4 regions of the Metabacillus hrfriensis genome follow, and region 4 is predicted to be linked to each of the others. Evidence: predicted binding sites of a transcription regulator. Region 4 holds the regulator's gene; each other region holds the start of a gene.
What was found. The regulator Rex, encoded in region 4, represses fermentation and respiration genes when NADH is low (regulators of the CRP and FNR family bind a similar motif). The targets are predictions, from matches to a motif close to TTGTGAAATATTTCACAA.
Positions count from the first base shown of each region.

Region 1 (6,131 bases), 1.7 Mb from region 4:
AAAAGGTGCTGTGATGAACAAATATACGGGCAGAATTATGATTACTTTAATAGCAGTATGTATTCTGATTTTATGGAATATCTTAGACTATTATTTGGGGAGTCAGTCTGTCCCTTTGATACTCAGAAGTTTATTCTGCTTATTAGTCTTGTCTGTTGTCTGGAAATTAGGCACTTATTTTGACCGTTCCAAATTGTTGATTCATCAGCTGAGCGAAAGTCAGCTCCGCTATAAAAACCTGCTTGGTGAGACGAAGATGGTCCTTGAAAATATTCAGGAAGTCGTGTTTCAAACAGATGGTGAAGGGAATTTTATTTACTTAAATCCTGCATGGACGGACGTAACAGGGTATGAAAGATCAGAAAGTCTTTATTCCAGTTTTTATCATTACATTACATTTGAAGATAAAAAGCGGGTAAAAAGCAAGCTTGTTGAATATACAGCTGCGAAACGACCCGAGGGAAAACTGGAAACATCCTATCGCAAGAAAAGCGGCGGAGAATTTTATGCTCATGTTCAATTCAAAATGTATTATGACAATGAAGGCTATTTGATCGGAACGGTCGGGACAATTCAGGACATTACTGACAGAAAACTGGAAGAGCGGGAATGGAGAGAAATGAATGAGCACCTTGCCCTGAAATCCCAAAAACTTTCCATTGCCGGACAGCTTGCAGCGGGCATTGCACATGAGGTAAGAAATCCGCTTACATCCATCAGCGGTTTTCTTCAGCTGATTAAAAAAGAATTTCCTGGCAAAGATACATATTTTGATATTATCTTTGGAGAAATAAAGAGAATTGAGCTGGTTCTTAGTGAAATGCTTGTCTTGGCCAAACCGCAGGCGATTCATTTCAGGGAAAAGAATATGATTTCCATTTTGGACCAAGTGGCTGTACTGATTGAATCCAATGCCATTTTACATAATATCCAGATTGAAAAAAGTTTGCCCTCAACAGAAATTATAGTGGAATGTGATGAAAATCAATTAAAACAGGTATTTATAAATCTAATTAAAAACGCGATTGAAGCACTGCCTGATGGAGGAAATATCCACATGAGCTGCAGACTGAAAGGGGAATATGTGATCATAGCAATTGAAGATGATGGTATGGGGATACCAAAAGAAAAAATCTCAAAACTTGGCGAACCATTCTTTTCTACAAAAGAAAAAGGGACTGGTCTTGGTCTGACCGTTTGCTTAAGGATAATAAAAGATCACTATGGCCATATCAATGTAAACAGCAGCTTAAATAAGGGGACTACCTTCGAGGTTGTACTGCCAGTTGTGAATCGCCATACGATATTAGAACCAGTTTAAGAGGAGAATGGTAAGATGAACTGTCATTTATTTGTTTATGGGACACTGCGCTATATGGAGAAAAATCATCATTTTTTAAAGGATAGAACATGTATTGCCGAACAGGCGTGGACAAATGGATCGCTGTATGATTCGAATGACGGCTATCCTGCGATGACTGTGGAACAGGAAACAGTTTACGGAGAACTCTATGAAATTGATGAGGAACTGCTTCCTGAAGTTCATGTACTAGAAGGGTACAATGGACCTGAAGCAGATGACAATTTGTTCGAATTTGTGCCAATCCGTGTCTATACAGATAAAATGGAATATGATGCTTTTTGTTATGTCATAAAGCCGGAACAGGCTGATACAATGAAAAAAATAAAGAGCGGAGACTGGAAAGAATATCAGTTTATCTTGAATCCGCCAGCTGAAACGTTTTATTTTGCTTATGGCTCGTGCATGGATACCGAACGATTTCAAAAAGCGGCTGTTGATCATCATTTTGCCGATGTAATCGGCGGAGGAAAAGCAGAAAAGTATTCTGTTAAATTCACAGTTACGATGGAAGATGGGGGCCGTGCTGACATCGTTGAAGATGGCGGAGGGGCTGAGGGCATTTTATACCGTGTACCTGAGGAAGCGGTGGACTATCTTTACATGCGTGAAGGTGTTGATTCTAAATTGTATCGTCCAGCCTTCATTAAGGTGGAAACGGGCGGAGTGGTTTATGAGCAGTGCCTTACCTTTACAGTGGTTCAGAAAAAAGAAGAGTTCCGCCCGCCTGGCCATTACTCAACAGAAATATTAAGAGGTGCAAAAAGCAGACTCGGAGAGGAGTATATTGAAAAAATCCGGGCATATATGGCTGCTCTTCCTGAATATAAACCATAATCAGCAAAGAGAAATCTTCTTTGCTGATTATGATTTCAAAAATTGTTCATCACATCACAATCTTGGCATGTTTTACTTTGGGGAAACTGTGATATAAGATCATTAGAACAATAAAAGGAGATGTGGCCCTTTGGCTGAACTTGATAGCGTCATACTTAGCCGGATGCTTACGACATTGACACTTGCCTTCCACATTATTTTTGCAACAATTGGAGTCGGAGTTCCTGTTTTAATATCTATTGCAGAGTGGATGGGAATCAGGAAAAACGATCCGCACTATATCCTGCTGGCAAGACGCTGGACGAGGGGCTTTGTAGTGACAGTGGCAGTGGGTGTCGTTACAGGAACATGTATTGGATTGCAGTTATCTTTATTATGGCCGAGTTTCATGGAAATTGCCGGCCAGGTGATTGCCTTGCCGCTTTTTATGGAAACATTCGCTTTTTTCTTTGAGGCAATCTTTTTGGGGATTTATCTTTACACATGGGACAGGTTTAAAAAACCAATTTACCACTGGCTTATCTCCATTCCGATTATGATAGGATCATCGATGTCTGCCGTGTTTATTACCACCGTCAATGCTTTCATGAATACTCCTCAGGGATTTACGCTGAAGGGCAGAACGATTACAGGCATCGATCCGATTGCTGCAATGTTTAATCCTGCAGCACCTTCAAAAGTCTTTCATGTGCTGATGTCTTCCTATATGACTTCAGCCTTTGTGCTCGCTGCTATAACTGCTTTTATGATCATTAAAGGAAGAAGAACAGACTATCACCGTAAAGCCTTGCAGGTGACAATGGTCTCGGCTCTTGTCTTTTCGCTTGGTACGGCTCTCGCTGGTGATCTCTCTGCAAAATTTTTGGCGGAGCATCAGCCTGAAAAGCTTGCAGCAGGGGAGTGGCATTTTGAAACAGAAGCCGGAGCTGATTTAATTTTATACGGTACACTGAATGAAAAAGGGGAAATCACCAATGAAATAAGAGTTCCTAAAATGCTCAGTTTCTTATCATTCAGTGATTTTAATGCAGAAGTAACAGGATTAAATGAAATAGAAGAAGATTTAAGACCTCCTCTATGGATTCACTATATGTTTGATGTAATGGTCACTATTGGGATGTTCGGCCTGGGACTGTCTATGCTGTTTGTTTTATTTGGAAAAATAAAAAGGCTGAATGGTTTCCAATCGAGGCTTTTATGGCCGATTGTAGCTGCAGGACCTCTTTCCATGATTGCAATCGAAGCAGGCTGGATTTTTGCCGAGGTAGGACGTCAGCCATGGATTCTCAGAGGTTATATGAAGGTTGCTGAAGGAGCAACGACCTCTGATCATGTAGGGTTAATGTTTGTACTGTTTTTTGGCCTGTACACCTTGCTCGGAACACTGTGCATTATTGTGTTAAAACGAATGTTTAAAGAAAATCCGGCAGAAGCGGAGCTAGAGTACCGGTTTAAATAGGAGGGAGAAGTCTAAATGGATATTCCAATCGTTGGAATGACGGTTCTGTGGGTTTTTCTTTACGGTTATTTAATTGTTGCTTCTATAGATTTTGGAGCTGGTTTCTTTGCTTTTTACGCCCAGCTGACAAAGCGGGATGATATCGTAAATAACTTAATCAGCCGCTATTTGTCGCCGGTGTGGGAAGTAACAAATGTCTTCTTCGTCTTCTTTTTTGTGGGGATCGTCGGTTTTTTTCCGCAAACAGCGTATTATTATGGTACAGCACTGCTGGTTCCAGGCAGCATAGCGCTGGTTTTAATCGCGATCCGCGGTTCCTTTTACGCATTTGGGAACTACGGGGCTAAAGACAGTCTTTTTTATACGTTTTTATATGGAGCCACAGGACTTTTAATTCCTGCGTCTCTGTCTACAGCTCTTTCAATATCAGAAGGCGGCTTTTTGGAAGAACGAAATGGCACGGTCGTATTTCTTGCTAATGAGTTATTTACAAGCTTTTATTCGTGGAGTGTGGTATTCCTTGCCATTGTATCCGTTTTGTTTATCAGTGCTTCTTTTTTAACCTACTATGCAGATCGTGCGTCAGACAGCAAAGCTTTATCGCTGCTTAGAAAGTTTGCTCTTTTTTGGGCGCCGCCTACAATCATTGCTAGCTTTCTTGTCTTTCTTTCCCTTCAGCAGCATAATCCCAGGCATTTTAATCATGCGCTCGATCTTTGGTGGATGTTCGGATCCTCACTCTTGTTTTTTATGATATCCGTTTGGCTAATCTATAAAAGAAAGAATTTTGGAACGGCCTTTATTATGGTGATGCTGCAATTTTTCTTTGCCTTCTTTGGCTACGGGGCATCACATTTGCCTTACATTCTTGATCCGTTTGTTACTATTTATTCGGGATATACCAACGAAACGATGGGGATCACACTTGTCATCGTTTTTATAGCCGGGCTGCTGCTTTTGATTCCCTCACTTATTTTGCTTTTGCGCCTGTTTTTATTTGATGCGGAATATGTGAAGGGCAAAAAGTAAAGCTTTAATTTATTTTAATTACGAATAGAGTTATGATAAACTTTGTTTATAGTATGATGGCTGGAGGAACGTACATATGAAAAAGGATTTTGCAGTTATTGGACTTGGGCGTTTTGGAGGCAGTATTTGCCGCGAGCTGAGCGAAGAGGGCATGGAAGTAATGGCCATCGATATGGATGAAGATAAAGTGAATGAGTATGCCAATATTGCTTCCCATGCTGTTGTCGGAGATTCAACGGATGAAGCCGTTTTAAAAAGCCTGGGCATCCGCAACTTCGATCACGTCATCGTGGCGATTGGCGATAATATTCAGTCAAGTATTTTAACAACATTGATGCTGAAAGAGCTAGGCGTAAAATTTATTACTGTAAAAGCGCAAAACGATTATCATGAGAAAATTTTAAGGAAAATAGGAGCTGATCAAATCGTTCATCCAGAGAGAGATATGGGCCGAAGAATTGCTCATAATCTGATCTCCAATAACGTTCTTGATTACCTTGAACTTTCCGATGAACACAGTATTGTAGAGATTGTCGTAAATAATAAACTGTCAGGAAATACATTAATCGACCTTGATATTCGTGCTAAATACGGAATTAACATAGTTGCTATAAAAAGAGGCAAAGAAATATTTGTGACACCACAGGCAGATGAAGTGATTCAAAAAGATGATATTTTAATTGTTATTGGTGCAGATACAGATATCGACAGATTTGAAAAAAGGGTTTTAGAAGCTTAATCGGAAAAGGACACGTGAAAGTGTCTTTTTTTGTTTTTTGTAATAGAACGTTTGTTCTTTGTGGATTGTGGTATAATGGAAGATGTATACATTCGTGAACATATGGGTGGTCGGCTAGCCCCTGTCTCTTTTCTTTGTGAAGCAAGGAAAGGGGGTGATGCCCGGGTGACAGTATATGAGAGCTTAACATTTGCCATTTCATTTGCTACGCTTATCATTGCCGTTCTGTCGTTTGACCAGAAAAAATAGACCTCCCAGCTTTGTCGATTGCGGGTGAGGTCTATTTTTTAATTGATTGAGAAAAATGGCCGACCCCGAGCGTGGGACCGAATGTATGCATGGCCGTAAGTGTTGCTGCACTTGCGGTCATTTTTATGTTATTCAACTTTATGGCTATCATACCACAGAATAAAAAATTATTAAACGGAAACAAAAAACGTTGACTGCAGGTTTATTTACTATTACTATATGTTACTAAATACTTATATTCAAGAACTCGTATAATATTGGAGATATGGTCCAAAAAGTTTCTACCGAACTGCCGTAAAAAGTTTGACTACGAGGAATGAATAATTAAGGCATGATTCAATTGCCTTTATTTATCTCACTCCTCCATAACAGCGAGGGGTTTTTTTATGAAAAAAGAAGAAATTATTCAATCAATAGAAGCAAGTACAAAAAGAAAAAAAGCCGATATCGTTTTTAAA
Region 1 is NZ_CP126116.1:2,004,009-2,010,139, forward strand. It holds gene QLQ22_RS09955 (ATP-binding protein) at 14-1,321, shown strand; gene QLQ22_RS09960 (gamma-glutamylcyclotransferase family protein) at 1,337-2,197, shown strand; gene QLQ22_RS09965 (cytochrome ubiquinol oxidase subunit I) at 2,328-3,656, shown strand; gene QLQ22_RS09970 (cytochrome d ubiquinol oxidase subunit II) at 3,672-4,685, shown strand; gene QLQ22_RS09975 (potassium channel family protein) at 4,762-5,424, shown strand; purine riboswitch at 5,901-6,003, shown strand; gene ade (adenine deaminase) at 6,060-6,131, shown strand, end outside.
Region 1: the regulator Rex is predicted to act here: its motif matches at 2,240-2,257, upstream of QLQ22_RS09965 (cytochrome ubiquinol oxidase subunit I).

Region 2 (6,131 bases), 780 kb from region 4:
GCTTCAAACCATTTTCCCCCCTGACTTAAAATGCCTATAATTTACCTTACCCCTAAAATAGACAAATGGAACCATCGATGCAAAAAACATTACTCCTTTTACTGAAGTAATGTTTCTTATCATAGGATGGCAATCCGCTCATAAATATCCCTCAGGTTTCTGCAGCCGAGTCCTTTTACATCCTCTACATATTTACACCATAATTTTGCTGTCAAGATGGCGTCGCCTAACGCATGATGACGGTCTATAACAGGAATCTGCTTATGATCGCACCAATCTTCAAGTCTTACATACTCAAAATTCGGTTCAGCGATGCGGTATAAAAAAGAAGTGTCCACAATCCGGTGCTTAAAAGGTGCACGGAACAATTTCCTGCTTGCATGCTGCATAAAGTTTTTTTCATGTGAAGAGTGATGGGCAACAAGTGTATCTCCTTTTACGAACTTATAAAATTCGATCATGGCCTCTTCAAGGAAAGGAGCATCCATTAAGTCTTCATCACTAATGCCCGTTAACTCACGGATTTCATCGGACATCCCATTTTCATGTCTGACAAGCGAGTAGAAACGTTCCTCTTCCTTCAGCGTGGACCCGCTCACCTTCACTGCTCCGATAGCAATGATTTCGTTTCCCTGCTCTGGGAAAAATCCGGTTGTCTCAATATCAAAGACAACCACATTCAGATCGTCTAATGGAACCGACAGCGCCTCCTCTGCTTTCATTTCTCGCTGAAGCTGGCGCAGAAACGCAATTTGCTGGGAGTTTTGTCCGCTTTGAGCAGTTCCAAAAACGCTTGTTTGAAACTTTCCGTGCACTTCTCTTATAAAATGAACGAACGGATTCGACTTCATTTATGAACACCCTTTTCAATGATTCCCTGTACAAAGTGATGCAGCTTTTTCCCGTTTTTCAGAATGGTTTTCATTTCTTTTCTCTCCGCACGGCTGAGCTTTTGAATGGGAAGGTAATGTACATCATCGTAATCTTGGATTCTCTTTAAATTAGACATTCGAAATTGCAGCAGATTTGCAAAGCTGGTCTTATAGTCGCTCAGCTCATTCCGATAAAACTCGTCATTGCTGAGCTCATCAATCCGGTCCAAAGTTGACGCGGCTAGTACTCCTTCTTTAATAGCAAGGATTCTTACCGCATTCACATAGGGCAAAAACGCAGCCTGCTTCAAATTCAATGATCCCTGATAAGGGCCGCTGTTTTCGGTAAAGATTTGCCCAAGAGGACCAACAGAAGGTTTGAGGTGCATGATATTATCCATAAACCGTTTTAATAGCTTAGGAGACTTTTTCTGGCAATCATCAATAACGTTTTTTAAGTGGTTAACAAATGTTTCTTCTCCCTCTAATACTCTTGCATCAACAAAAATCTGCAGATACCGCATCGACTCGAAGCTGACTTCATCCATCCATTTTGATAGCTGATTTTCAAAAGCTCCAAGCGATTTGCACCAGACAGGATTTGAGCTCATGACTTTACCTTCGCAATAAGGATATCCTGCAATATGAAGACCTAAGGAAACTTCTTTTCCAAGTGCCAGAAAGTACTGATCTGCATCCGTACCGCTTTTTTCATAAACCATTCCATGATCCTGGTCACTGATGACCCCCTGTTCATATCTCCCTGCACTCCCCATGACAAACCATGTAAAGGGCGAAGGAGGAGTTCCTTTTTCCTCCTTCACCCTTTGCAGAGATATGTTAAAAACAGCCCGCATGACTTGATCATGAAATTGATTTAATGTGTGCGTATCAGATGTATATTTATATATCTCTTCATCTTTCCATGCACGAATCGATTCGTAGCTTTCTCCCATTTACAGCACTTCCCTTTCGCTCCGGAATTAAGAGCTGATCTTATCCTCTTTTGATAAGAATACTTCAGGATAGCCGTAACTTCCATGCTCACTCATATCAAGCCCCATAATTTCTTCTTCTTCCGTTACACGAAGACCGCCCATCAGCTTTTTAGCAGCAAAGAGAATGATAAACGAAACAATAAAAGCATAAGCTCCGGATACGCCGACCCCCATAATCTGAACACCTAATTGTTCAAAGCCTCCGCCATACAATAATCCTGGCTTTCCAACTGTCGCCAGTTCTGGTGTTGCGAAAAACCCTGTTGAAATCGTACCCCAAACCCCTGCTGCACCATGAACGGATAAGGCGTAGATTGGATCGTCTATTTTTCTCTTTTCAAAGAATCTCACACTATAGAAAACCAGGATTCCAGCGATAAAACCGATGAGAACAGCCGCCCATGTATCAACAAACGCACAGGATGCTGTAATCGCTACAAGACCCGCGAGTGCCCCGTTCAGCATCGTCGGCACATCTGATTTCCCAAGCACCGCCCATGAAACGATGAGCGCTGCGACAGCACCGGCTGCTGCTGCAAGATTAGTATTCAGAGCAACATATCCGAAAAATCCATCCTCTACTCCAAGCGTGCTTGCCGCATTAAATCCAAACCAGCCAATCCAAAGCAGCAAAACGCCTAAAGCCGTAAACACCTGATTATGCCCAAAAATGTTATTGGCAGAACCATCCTGATTGAATTTCCCAATTCGGGGCTTCAGCAAAATTGTCGCCGCAAATGCAGCCATTGCTCCCGTTAAATGCACTACTGTAGAGCCTGCAAAATCCTGTTTGCCATGCTCAGCAAGCCAGCCTCCGCCCCAGATCCAGTGTGCAACTACAGGATAGACAAGAGCTGAGAACAGCACCGTAAAGACAAGATAGATTGATAGCTTCGCCCGCTCGGCAAACCCGCCAAGGGCAATCGTAATCGCAATACCGGCAAATGCAAGCTGAAATATAAAGAATACAGCGGAAGAAAGATTCATCCCTTCAAGCTCATATCCTGAATAGAAAAAGTGGGATAAACCGACAAGGAAATTAGCATTATCGCCAAAAATAAACCCAAAGCCCACTGCCCAAAACACAAGGGATGCAAGACCAAACGTAAAGATCGTCTTCCCGGCAATATGACCGGCATTTTTCATGCGTGTAGATCCCGCCTCAAGCAAAATGAACCCGCCCTGCATGAGAATAACTAAGATCGCCCCTAAAACCACCCATAAACTATTTAACAAATAAATAGAATCCAATTTAACGTCCCCCTATTGCTCTTTTCATAACATGATATGTTATAAAATATAACATAAGTTTATTATTTTCTATTTTATCGTATATTTTTCTTTAGTCAACCAATTTTCTAAAAATTTTTATAACTTCACGTCAAAAAACCTTACATGTTTTTAATGAATAAAGAATTTGAAAAATCGCAGATAGGTTGCTTTTACAATAGACATTTCTTCCTAAATAAGGTAACATTATATTGTGAATTATTTCACAATCCATTGAAAAGAGTGTTGCACAATGACACAAGAAAAGATAAACCGTGTAGTCTTAGTTGGAACCGGTTTTGTCGGATCCAGCTGCGCATTTGCTCTCATGAATCAAGGAATGGCTGATGAACTCATTTTAATTGATGCTGATGCCGAAAAAGCGCTTGGGGATGTAATGGATCTTAATCACGGAAAAGTGTTTGCGCCAAATCCTGCCGCCATCCGCCTCGGAGAATACGAGGATTGCAAACACGCAGATATTGTTGTCATTTGTGCAGGAGCCAACCAGAAGAAAGGCGAAACCCGCCTCGATCTAGTAGCAAAAAACCTGGCTATATTCAAAGAAATTACCGAAAGCGTTATGAAATCCGGTTTTCAGGGGATTTTTCTAGTAGCAGCCAATCCAGTGGATATCCTGACCTACGCAACCTGGAAATACAGCGGCTTGCCGAAAGAACGCGTGATAGGTTCAGGAACCATCCTTGATACTTCCCGCTTTCGCTACCTGCTGGGCGATTATTTTAAAATTGCTCCAAATAACGTGCATGCCTACATAATCGGTGAACATGGAGACAGCGAGCTTCCTGTTTACAGCGCTGCGGATATCGGCGGGATCCCTGTCATGAAGATGATTGAACGAAACAAAGCCTTTAAAAAAGAAGATTTAGATGAAATTTTTAAGAACGTCAGAGATGCAGCCTATCAAATTATAAGTCGAAAGGGCGCAACCTATTATGGAATTGCAATGGGACTTATCCGCATTACGAAGGCAATCCTTCATAATGAAAACTGTGTTCTGACCGTTTCTGCCTATCTTGATGGCCATTACGGTGAAAACGATGTCTATATCGGTGTTCCAGCTGTAATTAACCGCGAGGGGATTCGCGAGATTATTGAGCTTGATCTAAACGCTGAGGAACAGAATAAATTTAAAAACAGTGCAGCGATATTGAAGGAAATACTGGCTCCACATTTTGACTAGAAAAGCTGGGTAACTTCAGTCAACTCTCTTACCAGCTATAAAAAGGCAAACGGCTATTTATGCTCCGGCTTCAGAAGCTGGAGTTTTCTTTTTTTGCTTTCAAGCTGTTATTAGCGCATTTTATTCTATTTTAGGTGCCATTCTTTTTCTAGCCAGCTGCATACAAAAAAGAAGCATGAACCCCTAAGGAGTTCATACTTTCAAAGTATCTGGCTATCTCTCTTTCCTTTCACTCTTAAAAGCCGTAATCCATTTAACGTAACTAGCAATGTAGCTCCCATATCTGCAAAGATCGCGATCCAAAGCGTCAGCCACCCCGGAACGACCAGAAGTAAAGCAAGCAATTTGAGTCCTAAGGCGAAGGCAATGTTCTGCTTAATGATAACAAGCGTTTTGCGGCTGAGTTCAATTGCAAATGGCAGCTTTTTCAGATCATCCCCCATTAAGGCAACATCTGCTGTTTCAAGAGCGGTATCCGTCCCGGCTCCTCCCATCGCGATTCCAACTGAAGCTGCAGCAAGGGCAGGAGCATCATTTACGCCATCCCCAACCATTGCAGCTGCCCCGTATTCCCTTTGCATCTTTTTCACTGCATCCAGTTTATGCTGAGGAAGCAGCTCAGCATAAATCTCAGACACTTCTAACTGGTTACCGATCGCTGCAGCTGTATTTGCATGATCACCCGTCAGCATGATGGTTTTTTGAATACCGAGCTCTTTTAACTGCTTCACAACGCGGACACTGCTTTCACGGACCTCGTCTGCCACTGCTAAAACAGCAAGCAGCATTTCATTCGTTCCGGCGAGCATGACTGTTTTTCCTTGTTTCTGCAAAGAATCAACCTTGTTCCTTAATTCACCTTCAAATGTAAGCCCCATTTCTTCAAACAGCGAAACATTTCCAACGTAGTACCACTCATGATCAATCTTTCCTTTGATTCCTTTTCCAGTTAAGGACGTGAAATCTTCTACAATCAGTGATTTATAATCGATCTCCTGCTGCTCTGCTTTTTTTATAAACGCTGAAGCAAGCGGATGCTGCGATCGATATTCCAGCGCACTTACCAATTTAAATAGGTCGTTCTCTGAAATGCCGGATTGTAAAACTTCAAAATCGGCAACCACGGGAGCCCCTTTTGTTAAAGTGCCTGTTTTATCAAAGGCAACTGCCTTGATTCTGCTTAATTCTTCAAGGTAAATGCCGCCTTTGATCAATACACCATTTCTCGCAGCGTTCCCAATTGCCGTAACAATAGAAACAGGTGTTGAAATAACAAGGGCACATGGACAGCCGACCACTAATACGGCAAGACCCTGGTAGATCCATGTGTCCCATGCTGCGCTGAAAAATAACGGAGGAAGAACGGCAACTAAAAAGGCAACCGCCATAATGGCAGGTGTATACCACTTCGCAAACTTGTCAACAAACGCCTGCGATGGTGCGCGTTCCGCCTGGGCTTCTTCTACTAAATGAATGATTTTGGCAATCGTCGTATCATCAGCAAGCTTTGTAACCTGCACTTCAAGCAATCCTTCTTCGTTAAGAGTTCCCGCAAACACTTCGGCGCCTGGTCCTTTTTCTGCCGGGATGGATTCACCCGTGATGGACGCCTGATTAACAGCCGAAAACCCTTTAACAACTAAACCATCCATGGCAATTTTCTGGCCAGGCTTCACGATCATAATATCGAGAGCTTCAATTTCATCAACGGCAATAGAGCTTTCAATTCCATTTCGTCTTATTAACGCTTCTTTTGGAGCAATATCCATTAAAGAGCGAATGGACTTT
Region 2 is NZ_CP126116.1:4,546,041-4,552,171, forward strand. It holds gene QLQ22_RS22570 (diacylglycerol/lipid kinase family protein) at 1-7, opposite strand, end outside; gene QLQ22_RS22575 (exonuclease domain-containing protein) at 120-851, opposite strand; gene QLQ22_RS22580 (DUF294 nucleotidyltransferase-like domain-containing protein) at 848-1,828, opposite strand; gene QLQ22_RS22585 (ammonium transporter) at 1,856-3,121, opposite strand; gene QLQ22_RS22590 (L-lactate dehydrogenase) at 3,393-4,343, shown strand; gene QLQ22_RS22595 (heavy metal translocating P-type ATPase) at 4,544-6,131, opposite strand, start outside.
Region 2: the regulator Rex is predicted to act here: its motif matches at 3,352-3,369, upstream of QLQ22_RS22590 (L-lactate dehydrogenase).

Region 3 (6,131 bases), 990 kb from region 4:
CGATAAAAAAAAGACAAAAGCTTAGAAGGCTCTTGTCTTTTATTTTACTCTACTTCTTAGAAAAATTTAAATTTACCTTTTTTAACGACTAATCCTGCTCCGCCAACCATTAATAGAGCACGGTTATCAATCATTTTTTTCATGAATGAAGCTTTTGTTCCCATAACTTTCTTGCCAAATACCATACCTACAGCGTCATCTTCGCCAAGTGAAGCAACTGTACCTTTGATGTCTGGTTTGAATTCTTCCATTTCACCCTGGTCGCGAACGGCCACAGCAATGTTTTTAGCTGCTGTAATACCTTGCTGCATAGCAATTTGAGCTGTTGGAGGATATGGACGGTTGATTTCTTCGTTGATTACTAGTGAACAGTCGCCAATGATGAATACATCTTCATGGCCTGGTGCTCTTAAGTAAGAATCTACCTTTACACGCCCGCGCATGTTTTCAAAGCCAGCTTCTTCAACGATGCTGTTTCCGCGCACACCTGCTGCCCATACAACTGTATCAGATTTAATTTCTTCCATTACGTCATCTTTTGCAACAATGATGCCGTCTTCAACACATTCTTTAATGGCTGTGCCGATTTTGAATTCTACCCCTTTACGCTCTAAGTGGTTTACAGCGTATTCTACTAGCTCTGGATCAAATCCAGGAAGAGCTGTTGGAGCAGCTTCTACACAGATGATGCGTACTTTCTTATGATCAACATCGTACTCACGGCAAAGCTCAGGAACACGGTTAGCAAGCTCGCCAAGGAACTCGATGCCAGTGAAGCCAGCTCCGCCCACAACGATTGCAAGGCGCTGATCGCGCTTTACTTCTTCAGTGTTGTAAGTAGCGAATTGATATTCGATATGCTCGCGCAATTGACGCGCTGCATTAATGTTTGTAATACCGAAAGCGTACTCTTTCAAGCCTTTGATACCGAATGTTTCTGGATGAGATCCAAGAGAAATCACTAGGTAGTCATACTCAAGCTCGCCATTTGAAAGAACAATTTTCTTTTCATCTTTGTTGATGGAAACAACTGTTTCTTTCACAAATTTTACACGGCTGTTATCAATAACATCCTTGACTTGGTATCTTGCTTTATCATGATGCAATGTACCTGCTGAAGCTTCATGAAGCCATGTTGTTTCATAGTGATAATCATTTTTGTTAACCAGTGTAAGATCTGCTTCGTTTACACCAATCATTTTTTGAAGACGTGTAACTGCCATTAATCCGCCGTAACCTGCACCTAAAACTACTATTTTGGGCTTTCTCAACCGAATCACATCCACCTTTTTTTGAATTTGCTGTAAAGAATGAAATAATTTCAATACTAATTATCTTCCGCTGCTTCACAACATTTTATTTTGTTTTACCTAAAAAAGTATGTGAAAATGTTCACTTAACTTTTCAAAATGATACTGAAAACTCTGTGAGTAGTAATATAGAATATAAATAATGCCTATATTACATAATAGCATCTGCATTATATTTTTCAAGACCAAATTGAAGGATTAGAAACGTTAAGAATTTTACAAAAATAAAAACATTCTCTATAATAATCATATTCATCATACAAGCACATCTCTTTACTCAATTACCAGATGAAATTGTTAAAGAGGTATGATATGTTATAATTAAGAATTATTATCAATTACAATCGGGGGGATATTTGTGAAGGAAGACACAAAAGTATACGATATTACGATCATTGGCGGCGGACCTGTCGGTTTGTTCACTGCATTTTACGGCGGTATGCGCCAGGCTTCTGTTAAAATCATCGAAAGTTTGCCGCAGCTCGGCGGTCAGCTTTCTGCCTTATATCCTGAAAAATACATATATGATGTTGCAGGATTTCCTAAAGTGCGCGCACAGGAGCTGGTAAACAATTTAAAAGAGCAAATGGCCAAGTTTGAGCAGACAGTTTGTCTCGAGCAAGCAGTTGAAACGGTTGAAAAACAGGCTGACGGCGTGTTTAAATTAACAACTGATCAAGAAGTTCACTATTCTAAAACGATTATCATTACTGCAGGAAACGGTGCGTTCCAACCCCGAAAAATTGAACTTGAAGAAGCTGCTTCATTTGAAAAAGCAAATCTTCATTACTTCATTGATGATTTAAATCAATTTGCCGGCCAGAGAGTTCTTATTTGCGGAGGCGGAGATTCTGCTGTTGACTGGGCACTTATGCTAGAGCCAATTGCTGAAAAAGTAACACTTGTTCATAGAAGAGATAAGTTCCGTGCTCATGAGCATAGTGTCGAAAACCTGAATAACTCAAAAGTTCAAGTTCTCACTCCTTTCGTTCCAAAAGAATTAACAGGTGCAGGTAATATTGAACAAGTAGTCTTAGAAGAAGTGAAAGGCGAACGCAAAGAAGTCATAGATGTTGACTCTGTCATCGTGAATTTTGGATTTGTCTCATCACTTGGCCCAATCAAAAACTGGGGTCTTGAAATTGAGAAAAACTCAATTGTAGTTAACAGCAAGATGGAAACAAACGTTGAAGGCATCTATGCTGCGGGCGACATCTGCACATATGAAGGAAAAGTAAAACTGATCGCAAGCGGTTTTGGTGAAGCTCCAACTGCTGTTAATAATGCGAAAGCTTATATGGATCCAAAAGCAAGAGTTCAGCCGCTTCACAGCACAAGCTTGTTTGAAAAATAATAAGAAAATCGGATGACCTTGGATAACACAGGTATGACAGATGCCATCCAGTGAGAAGCCCGGGTTTGACATTTTTTGGCGAAGCCGTTCAGACGGAGGAGCCAGGCGCTTCCGCTCGCCCTTAATGTGCAAAACTTTATATTCCTACAATAAAAAGAGGAAAGCGGTCTGCTTTTCCTCTTTTTTATTGGAATAAACGCTGCATGACTTACTGCTGCCAGTAATAGCTGTATGGATTGTAATAAACCGGCTGATTCCATTGCTGGTATCTTTGGCCGCCAAACGGTATTCCGCTTTGATCACCTCCAGGAATTTGACCAAAAGGACTTCCCTGACCGTCCTGCATTCCTCCAGGTTGACCCATTCCCGGCATTTGACCGAATGGACTTCCCTGACTGCCCTGCATTCCTCCAGGTTGACCCATTCCCGGCATTTGGCCGAATGGACTTCCCTGACCGCTCTGCATTCCTCCAGGTTGACCCATTCCCGGTATTTGACCGAATGGACTTTCCTGACCGCCCTGCATTTCTTCAGATTGACCCATTCCCGGCATTTGACCGAATGGACTTTCCTGACCGCCCTGCATTTCTCCCGATTGGCCCATTCCCGGCATTTGTCCGAATGGACTTTCCTGATCGCCCTGCATTTCTTCAGGTTGATCCATTCCCGGCATTTGACCGACTTCCTGATCGCCTTCTGTCCCGCCGTTTTGTACTTCTGATTCTTGAGGAGCCTCTTCTTCCATTTTTGGAGGTTCAGGCATCACTTCGAAGGATTTTATATCATTCACATTCGCCTGACTTGTCGTTAATTTGGGAAATGACAAAATAAACACTGCACCTGATTGTTTATCTAAGTAGAATATAAATGCCTCTTTTTCCGTACCGTTTGTAAAGGTTAATTTCACCCATTTATATAGGCCTTCATTTAATTCATCTGTTGATGAAAGACGAAATTGATTATACATCTGATATGGATATGGATATGGATATGGGTTGTAATTCATTATTCAAGCTCCCTTCTCTATTCACACATCCATACTATATGCCCGCTATTTGTCCTTTGTTTTTAAATTGGAACCTGAAACCTTTTTCTATTTATCCTCGACTATGTTTTCAAGGAAGGGGGAAATAGTGTGAAATGGAAACTAAAACTAATCTTATGTGCGGTAATTATGTCAGGCATCTTTTTAGTAAATAAAGAAAATGGCTATGCTTGTTCATGTGCGCAGCAGCCTTCCGTTCAGTCAGAATTAGAAAACAAAACAGCCATTTTTTCAGGAAAAGTATTAAAGATCACAGGAAGCAGTCAGAAAAAAGTGTTAATTGATGTGGATCTTATCTGGAAGGGCCCTTCTCAATCACAGCTTATTGTTGAAACAGAGAGGGACTCTGCAGGGTGCGGAGTTGATTTCATTGAAGGTGAAAATTATCTTGTTTATGCATACGGAGATAAGTTTAACCTTGAGACCGGATTATGCGAACGAACAAATTTGCTCACAGACGCAGGGGATGACATAAGAAATCTCGGTGCCGGAAAAGAACCTGAAAAGCAAGTGAATCTGGAACATCAGCTAGGAACTAATGCCATTACTTGGGGAATTATTTTTATCGCGATTCTTTTCATTTTCACTCTCCTAATGTTTTTACGGAAAAAGAAATAAAAAAAGACACTTTACTGGCGTTTTTTTGCCAATGAAATGTCTTTTTTTATATTCAGCACTCTTCAGGAGTACCTGTATTCGTAGCTGTTCTGAAAGATGAACCGCATCCGCATGAAGCGATCGCATTCGGATTATCAATGGTAAATCCGCCCCCCATTAGGGACTCTTTAAAATCAATTTTTGTCCCTTTTAAAATAAGGGAGCTTTCTTTATCGACAAGCACATTGATGCCATGCACCTCAAACTGAGTGTCGTCCTCATTAGGTTCTTGTTCAAAACCCATGCCGTAAGATAAACCGCTGCAGCCGCCGCCTTTTACGCCAACGCGCAGAAAAGCCTGCTCTTCGCCGTTTTCTTTCATCATATCTTTTATCTGATAAGCTGCTGCTTCAGTAATTATTACAAAATCATTCATTTTCTTGTTCCTCCTTTGCCAATAATCCAAAGGCTATACATAAAGTATACCCTTTCCACCCGGAACTCTCAAATGAAACACACTGCACTGCTATTTATCGTAAAAATAAACACCAGTACAGATGACCTCTGCTGGGCCAGTCATTAAAACATTCCCTTCTTCCGTCCAATTAATAAGGAGGTCCCCGCCGGCAAGATGGACAGTTGTATCCATTCCTCTTTTCGTATGGCCATTGAGAACAGAAGAGACAACTGCTGCACAAGCTCCTGTTCCGCATGCCTGTGTAACTCCTGAACCTCTTTCCCAGACTCTGAAATGAAGTTCATTTTCGGAAGCCACTTCAACAAACTCTACATTGATGCTTTCAGGAAAAAGAGGGTCTTTCTCAACCCTTGGTCCAAGTGTTAACACTGGAGCTGTTTCAATGCTGTCCACATAGAAAATAAGATGCGGATTTCCCATTGATACGGCTGTAGCATAATAGGTTTCGCCGGCAAATTCAAGCTGTTCATTTATTACTTTTTCATCAGGAGTGCCGGCCATAGGAATTTCCCCCCGATCAAGCTTTGGCTGCCCCATATTAATTGTTACCCTTTGGACTTCATTATCTTTCACTTCGAGCTTTGCATGAACCAAACCTGAAAGTGTTTCAATCGAAAATTCTTTTTCATCTATCAGTTTATTCTCAAATGCATATTTCGCAACACAGCGAAGACCATTTCCGCAGTTTTTTCCTTCAGAACCATCACTGTTAAAAATCCTCATCTTTACTGGTGCTTTTTCAGATGGACAAATTAAGATAAGTCCATCTGAACCGATTCCTGTAAATACATTAGATACCTCCTTTGCAACCTGAGGAAGTTTCGACTCTTCAATTTGCTCTTTAAACATATTTACATATATATAATTGTTGCCGAGTGCATGCATTTTTGTAAATTGGAATTGTTTCATGGAGTTCTCCCTCTTTTTTTCTTTTTATAAGTATAAAATGCTGGAAACAGGATCACAATAGAAATATCCCCCGTTTGTTATAGATAATAAAAGCTCTCTGCTTTGATGCAGGGAGCTTTTATTCGTGATTCTTCCATTATTAATACGTGAAAATCCCTGCTCTGACTGCACTTAAAAGGTTGGAAAGGGGCTAGTTGTCTAATCTTATTTTGTAATTGTTTGCTTTTAGTTATTCAAATAATGCACTTTATTTAGACATCATACATTGAATAAGCTCGATTTCCTCTACGACTGTCCGATATAGTAAGAAGCAGCTGCATATGCGCAACCGAACATGACAGCGACTTTTGTTCTTATTATAGTCAAAATTTACTATGTAATTGTATGCCCAGACTGCGGTTATTCTCATTCAGAAGAGTTTACGTCTCATTTGACTGA
Region 3 is NZ_CP126116.1:4,341,581-4,347,711, forward strand. It holds gene QLQ22_RS21580 (NAD(P)/FAD-dependent oxidoreductase) at 57-1,280, opposite strand; gene yumC (ferredoxin--NADP reductase 2) at 1,669-2,664, shown strand; gene QLQ22_RS21590 (hypothetical protein) at 2,873-3,670, opposite strand; gene QLQ22_RS21595 (hypothetical protein) at 3,800-4,327, shown strand; gene QLQ22_RS21600 (HesB/IscA family protein) at 4,380-4,742, opposite strand; gene dapF (diaminopimelate epimerase) at 4,833-5,693, opposite strand; gene QLQ22_RS25200 (DUF2225 domain-containing protein) at 6,028-6,131, shown strand, end outside.
Region 3: the regulator Rex is predicted to act here: its motif matches at 1,381-1,398, upstream of yumC (ferredoxin--NADP reductase 2).

Region 4 (6,131 bases):
GATGCCATCGCCGTTACTGAGGGACCGGGTCTTGTTGGAGCACTTTTAATTGGAGTCAATGCAGCAAAAGCACTTGCATTTGCCCATCAGCTTCCATTAATAGGCGTTCACCATATTGCAGGGCATATCTACGCAAATCAGCTGATCTCCGAATTGCAGTTTCCTTTGCTGTCGCTTGTGGTATCCGGTGGACATACTGAACTAGTTTATATGAAAGAACATGGATTGTTTGAAGTAATAGGAGAAACGCTTGATGATGCTGCAGGAGAAGCGTATGACAAAGTGGCAAGAACTCTCCATCTGCCTTATCCGGGAGGTCCTCATATAGACCGGATGGCAGCGGAAGGATCTCCAGTCATCAATTTACCTAGAGCCTGGCTAGAGCCTGATTCTTACAACTTTAGCTTCAGCGGTTTAAAATCAGCTGTCATCAATACTCTTCATAATGCAGAGCAGCGAGGTGAAGTGATTGATCCTCATGATTTAGCCGCAAGCTTTCAGGCAAGCGTCATCGATGTTCTTGTCACTAAAACAGCATCTGCAGCTGAGAAATACCAAGTAAAGCAGGTTCTTCTTGCTGGAGGGGTAGCAGCAAATCGCGGTTTAAGAGCAGCTTTAGAAGAAAAGTTTAAAGAATTTAAGGACGTAGAATTACTGATTCCTCCATTATCTCTATGTACAGACAATGCTGCTATGATTGCTGCAGCAGGAAGTGTACTTTATAAAAAGGGCCATAGAGGCAATTTGAGAATGAATGCAAATCCTGGACTGGAATTACCGAGTTAATATGGTGTATTAACATGTTATCCACATGCTGTCTAATAACCTTTTTCAGATTTTAGAAAAGCTTGTTGAATAAGCATTGAATAACCTGTGGACAATGTGGATAAAAAAGCTCTATTTTGTGGATAATGTGAATAAAAGAGTGGAAACCTTATAAAATAAGATTTTTTAGTGTGGATAACTAAAAAACTCAGTGCCATAATAGGCACTGAGTTTTTTAATTTGTGTACAAAGCTGTTAATCCTCCTGAAGCTGTTCCCATTCATTCATTAGATTTTCGAGTTCTTCGTGATAACCGTCGTTTTCTGTGTTTATTTCCTGTACCTTTGTATGATTTTGATAAATCTCTGGATCACATAACAGCTCTTCATTCTTCTCGATCTGCTGTTCAACGAACGAGATTCGCTCTTCTACTTCCTGCAGTCTTCTTTGTTTTTGTCTTGCCAATTTTTTCGCTTCTTTATCTTGTTCATAGGATAGCTTATTTTGATTTTCTTTCGGCTTTAGATCAGGGACTGCATCAAGAGCTGCAAGCTCCAGCTGTTCTGCCTTTTTAGATTGATAGTAATCATAGTCCCCCAGGTATTCATTAACGCCGCTTGCTGAAAGTTCGTATACTTTTGTAGCAATGCGATTAATGAAGTATCTATCGTGGGATACAAATAGTATTGTGCCAGGGTAATCAATCAGGGCATTTTCCAGCACTTCTTTGCTGTCCAGATCTAGATGGTTTGTCGGCTCATCAAGGATAAGCAGATTTGCCTTTTGAAGCATTAGCTTAGCAAGAGCCAATCTTGCCTTTTGCCCGCCGCTTAAAGTAGAAACATTCTTTAAAACATCGTCACCAGAAAAAAGGAAATTGCCGAGCACAGTCCGGATTTCTTTTTCATTCAGCATCGGGTATTCATCCCACAATTCATCAAGCACACGTTTATTCGAAGTTAAATTCGCCTGCTCCTGATCGTAGTATCCAATCTTCACGCCTGAACCTATTTCGAATGATCCTTTTAATGGAGCCATCTTATCAATGATTGTTTTTAGAAGCGTCGATTTGCCGACTCCATTTGGTCCGACAAGAGCAATGCTGTCACCTCTTGATATGGAAAAAGAAACGTTTGAAATGATTGGGTCTGAGCCATTATAGGAAACAGCAATATCCTTCGCTTTCAGTACATCGTTGCCGCTTTGCCTTTCAATATCAAAGCGGAAATGAGCTGATTTCTCGTCGCCCTGCGGCCTGTCCATCAATTCCATGCGGTCCAGTTTTTTTCTCCGGCTTTGAGCGCGTTTTGTAGTTGACGCTCTGGCCATATTTTTCTGAATGAAATCTTTTAATTTGGCCACTTCATCCTGCTGTTTTTCGTACAGCTTTAATTCGCGCTCAAAGTTTTCAGCGCTTTGCTCAAGGTAGCGGCTGTAGTTGCCGATGTATTTGATGCTTGTACTCCTGGAGATTTCGTAGACCTGGTTCACCACTTTATCAAGAAAATAGCGGTCATGGGAAACGATTAAAATCGCTCCGCTGTAGCCTTGAAGATATTGCTCAAGCCAGGACAGCGTTTCAATATCCAGGTGGTTTGTCGGCTCATCCAGAACTAATAAGTCAGGACTCGTCAAAAGCAGCTTTCCAAGGGCAAGGCGCGTTTTCTGGCCTCCGCTCAAACGCTGGATAGGAGAAGAGACATCGAAATCCGCGAATCCCAGACCATGAAGAACAGAACGGATATCTGCCTCATATTGATAGCCGCCTTTTTCTTTAAACTCAATTTGCAGGCGGTCGTATTCTTTTAAATATTGTTCAAATTCCCGCTTTGCGGGATCTGTATTGGCCATTTTTTGTTCAAGATCACGCATGGATTGCTCCATATCTTTTAAAAATTGAAACACAGAAACCATTTCATCCCAAATAGATAGATTAGATTCGAGACCTGTATCCTGCGCAAGGTACCCAATCGTCACATCTTTTGGCTTGATAATCTCTCCGGATTCGTAAGAAAGCTGACCCGCAATAATTTTGAGCAGGGTTGATTTACCGGCCCCGTTCCGTCCGACAAGGGCAATTTTATCCCGTGTTTGAACTTCAAGTTTGATATTCGATAATATAAGATCAGCTGCAAAGTATTTCGTCAGCTGGTTTATTTGTAGCAAAATCATGTATTTTCACCTCAGGCTATGATAATTTAAGTGTAGCTTATAGAAGAGTGAGCCGCAATGATTGTACTTTTCCTGGTGCGAACATTTGTCACAATAAGTAAAAAGACAGATTAGTAAAAATAGTGTATAGTCTAGTATGAGGGGCGTTAAAAGATGTCAAATTTTACTCATTTTAACCAGCAGGGCAGAGCCAAAATGGTTGATATATCGAACAAACATGATTCTGTGCGCACCGCTGTTGCAGTTTCAAGCGTTGTTATGAAGGAACATGTCTATGAACAAATCGTAAATCACAAGCTTCAAAAAGGGGACGTGCTGGGGGTCGCACAGGTGGCCGGCATTATGGCTGCTAAAAACACATGGAATATTATCCCAATGTGTCACCCGATTCCGCTCAAGGGAATCGATATTGAGTTTGAATGGAAAAAAGAAAACGGGCTTTTCCATCTGATGATAGCCGCAGCTGTGAAAACAACAGGAAGTACAGGTGTTGAAATGGAAGCGCTAACCTCCGCTTCTGTCTGCGCCCTGACCGTATATGATATGTGTAAAGCACTTGATAAAGGGTTAATCATCGGACCTGCCTATCTGTCTGTAAAAACAGGCGGAAAAAGCGGGGATTATACACGAGATGAACCTGTAGCTTTGAATGTGGGGGATAGAACGTGAACAACATCGAACAATCGAAAATTCCGCAAGCTACTGCTAAGCGCTTGCCTTTATACTATCGTTTTTTAAAGAATCTGCATGCATCAGGCAAGCAGCGTGTTTCTTCTGCGGAGCTGAGTGATGCTGTGAAAGTGGATTCTGCCACGATCCGCAGGGATTTTTCCTACTTTGGAGCCCTTGGGAAAAAAGGATATGGGTATAATGTTAATTATCTTCTTTCTTTTTTCAGAAAAACGCTCGATCAGGATGAGGTGACGAAGGTTACCTTAATTGGTGTCGGTAATCTCGGCACTGCCTTTTTGCATTATAATTTTACGAAGAACAATAATACGTTAATCTCACTTGCCTTTGATGTCGACGAGAAAAAAATCGGCACTGAAATCGGCGATGTTCCTATTTATAATTTGGCTGATCTTGAAGAACACCTGCCTGATGATGTGACCGTGGCCATTTTAACGGTTCCGGCACAGGCTGCCCAGCCCATTACGGACAGGCTGATTGCAAAGGGAATTAAAGGAATTCTTAATTTTACTCCTGCGAGATTAAATGTACCGGAGGAAATCAGAATTCATCATATTGATTTAGCAGTAGAGCTGCAATCGCTCGTGTACTTTTTGAAGCACTATCCTAACGCTTAAGAATTGAGGTGAATGATATGCCTAATATCGGTTTTGGAAGTTTGCTGCTGATCGTCTTTGCAGCACTATTAATCTTTGGGCCAAAGAAGCTGCCTGAGCTTGGTAAAGCAATTGGCAACTCATTGCGTGAATTTAAGCATGCAACGAAGGGTCTGGCGGACGACGATGAAGATAAAAAGAAAGAAGAGAAGTAAGATAGGATGAAAGCTGTCATGAAACAAAACGAAATGTCGGTTATCGATCACATTGCTGAGCTTCGGAAAAGGCTGATCATTACAGTCTTTTCCCTTTTCCTCTCTGTGATTGCCGGCTTTTTATTAGCAAAGCCGATTATCATCTATTTACAGCATACGAATGAAGCTCAGAGCTTAACGCTGAATTCATTCCGAATGACCGATCCGCTTATGGTCTATATGCAATTCGCGTTTATCATTGCTTTTATTATTACATCGCCTATCATCCTCTATCAGCTATGGGCATTTGTAAGCCCTGGCCTCTACGAAAAGGAAAGAAGGGTCACACTGAGCTATATTCCAATTTCTATTGGACTGTTTCTCGCAGGCATCAGCTTTTCGTATTTTTTGCTCTTTCCATTTGTCGTGGATTTCATGGAGCGTATGTCCAATGATTTAGAGATTAATCAAGTCATTGGAATCAACGAATACTTTCAGTTTTTAATTCAGCTGACAGTGCCATTTGGACTGCTGTTTCAGCTTCCGGTTGTTATTATGTTCTTAACGAGGCTCGGCATTGTCACACCGATGTTCCTCGTGAAAATCCGAAAATATGCGTACTTCATTCTGCTTGTTATTGCAGCGTTAATTACACCGCCGGAGCTTGTCTCGCATCTAATGGTTTCCGTACCGCTGTTTATCCTGTATGAAATAAGCATTGTTGTCTCAAGGTTTGCTTACCGCAAGGCGCAGCGGACTCAGTTTGAAGAAGCAAATAAAGAAGGGTGATCCTGTCTGCAGGACCACCCTTTTTTTTATTTTTTCTTCGCTTTGACTTTGAAAGAGAGATTGAACATTCTAAATGCGACTCCAAGATCAAACGTCGCGATTAACATCAGCAGGATTGTCGGAAACGACCAAATCCCGCTTTCTGAACTGTTTACGGCGAGATAGGTAAACAGAATACCCATCGCCAAGTAAAAGATCCCCATTGAAATTGGGCTTGTTCTCATGCTTACATGCCTCCAAAAATAAATTGCATTTGTTCTGCCTGTTTCAGCATTTCCTCAAGCTGTTCCCGGTTCGATTGCAGAATGACAACAAACGTATTCATCGCAACATGGGCAAAAATAGGAACCAGGAGACGCTTTGTTTTTACATATAGAAAAGCAAACACAAACCCCATTGATCCATAAAGAAGAAGATGCTGAGGTTCACCGTGAACTAGTGCGAATACAATCGAACTGATCAGTGCCGATAAAAAGAAATTGATGCGCTGATACAAAGCGCCGAATAAAATTTTTCTGAAAATAATCTCTTCCAGGATAGGACCTATGATGGAAGTCACGACTATGAGCAAAGGCGTAACCTTCAATACTTCCATGATGACTTTCGTATTTTCAGATTCACCTTCAATGCCAAATACCTGAATCTCAATATTGGCCGCGATCACCTGAACTGAAAGTGCCATAAACACGCCGCCGACAGCCCATAAGACGGATGGACCAGCGGGAGCTGCATCGCCCCTGAGGTCATTGCTTTTAAAATGGCTGCGGAGCAGAAGAAGTACGATTACAAAGGCAGCTGCAAAGCTGAAAACCGTCCAATAGCCTGATGCTGTAATCTGGGCCATGCGGAGCGATTGATCCTCTCCGACGCCAAGTTTAAGCAGAAGCGGAATGCCGAGAATGCCTGAAAACTGCATGACTATATA
Region 4 is NZ_CP126116.1:261,606-267,736, forward strand. It holds gene tsaD (tRNA (adenosine(37)-N6)-threonylcarbamoyltransferase complex transferase subunit TsaD) at 1-786, shown strand, start outside; gene QLQ22_RS01525 (ABC-F family ATP-binding cassette domain-containing protein) at 1,021-2,937, opposite strand; gene moaC (cyclic pyranopterin monophosphate synthase MoaC) at 3,091-3,606, shown strand; gene QLQ22_RS01535 (redox-sensing transcriptional repressor Rex) at 3,603-4,244, shown strand; gene QLQ22_RS01540 (twin-arginine translocase TatA/TatE family subunit) at 4,262-4,438, shown strand; gene tatC (twin-arginine translocase subunit TatC) at 4,457-5,206, shown strand; gene QLQ22_RS01550 (YdiK family protein) at 5,233-5,430, opposite strand; gene QLQ22_RS01555 (CPBP family intramembrane glutamic endopeptidase) at 5,433-6,131, opposite strand, start outside.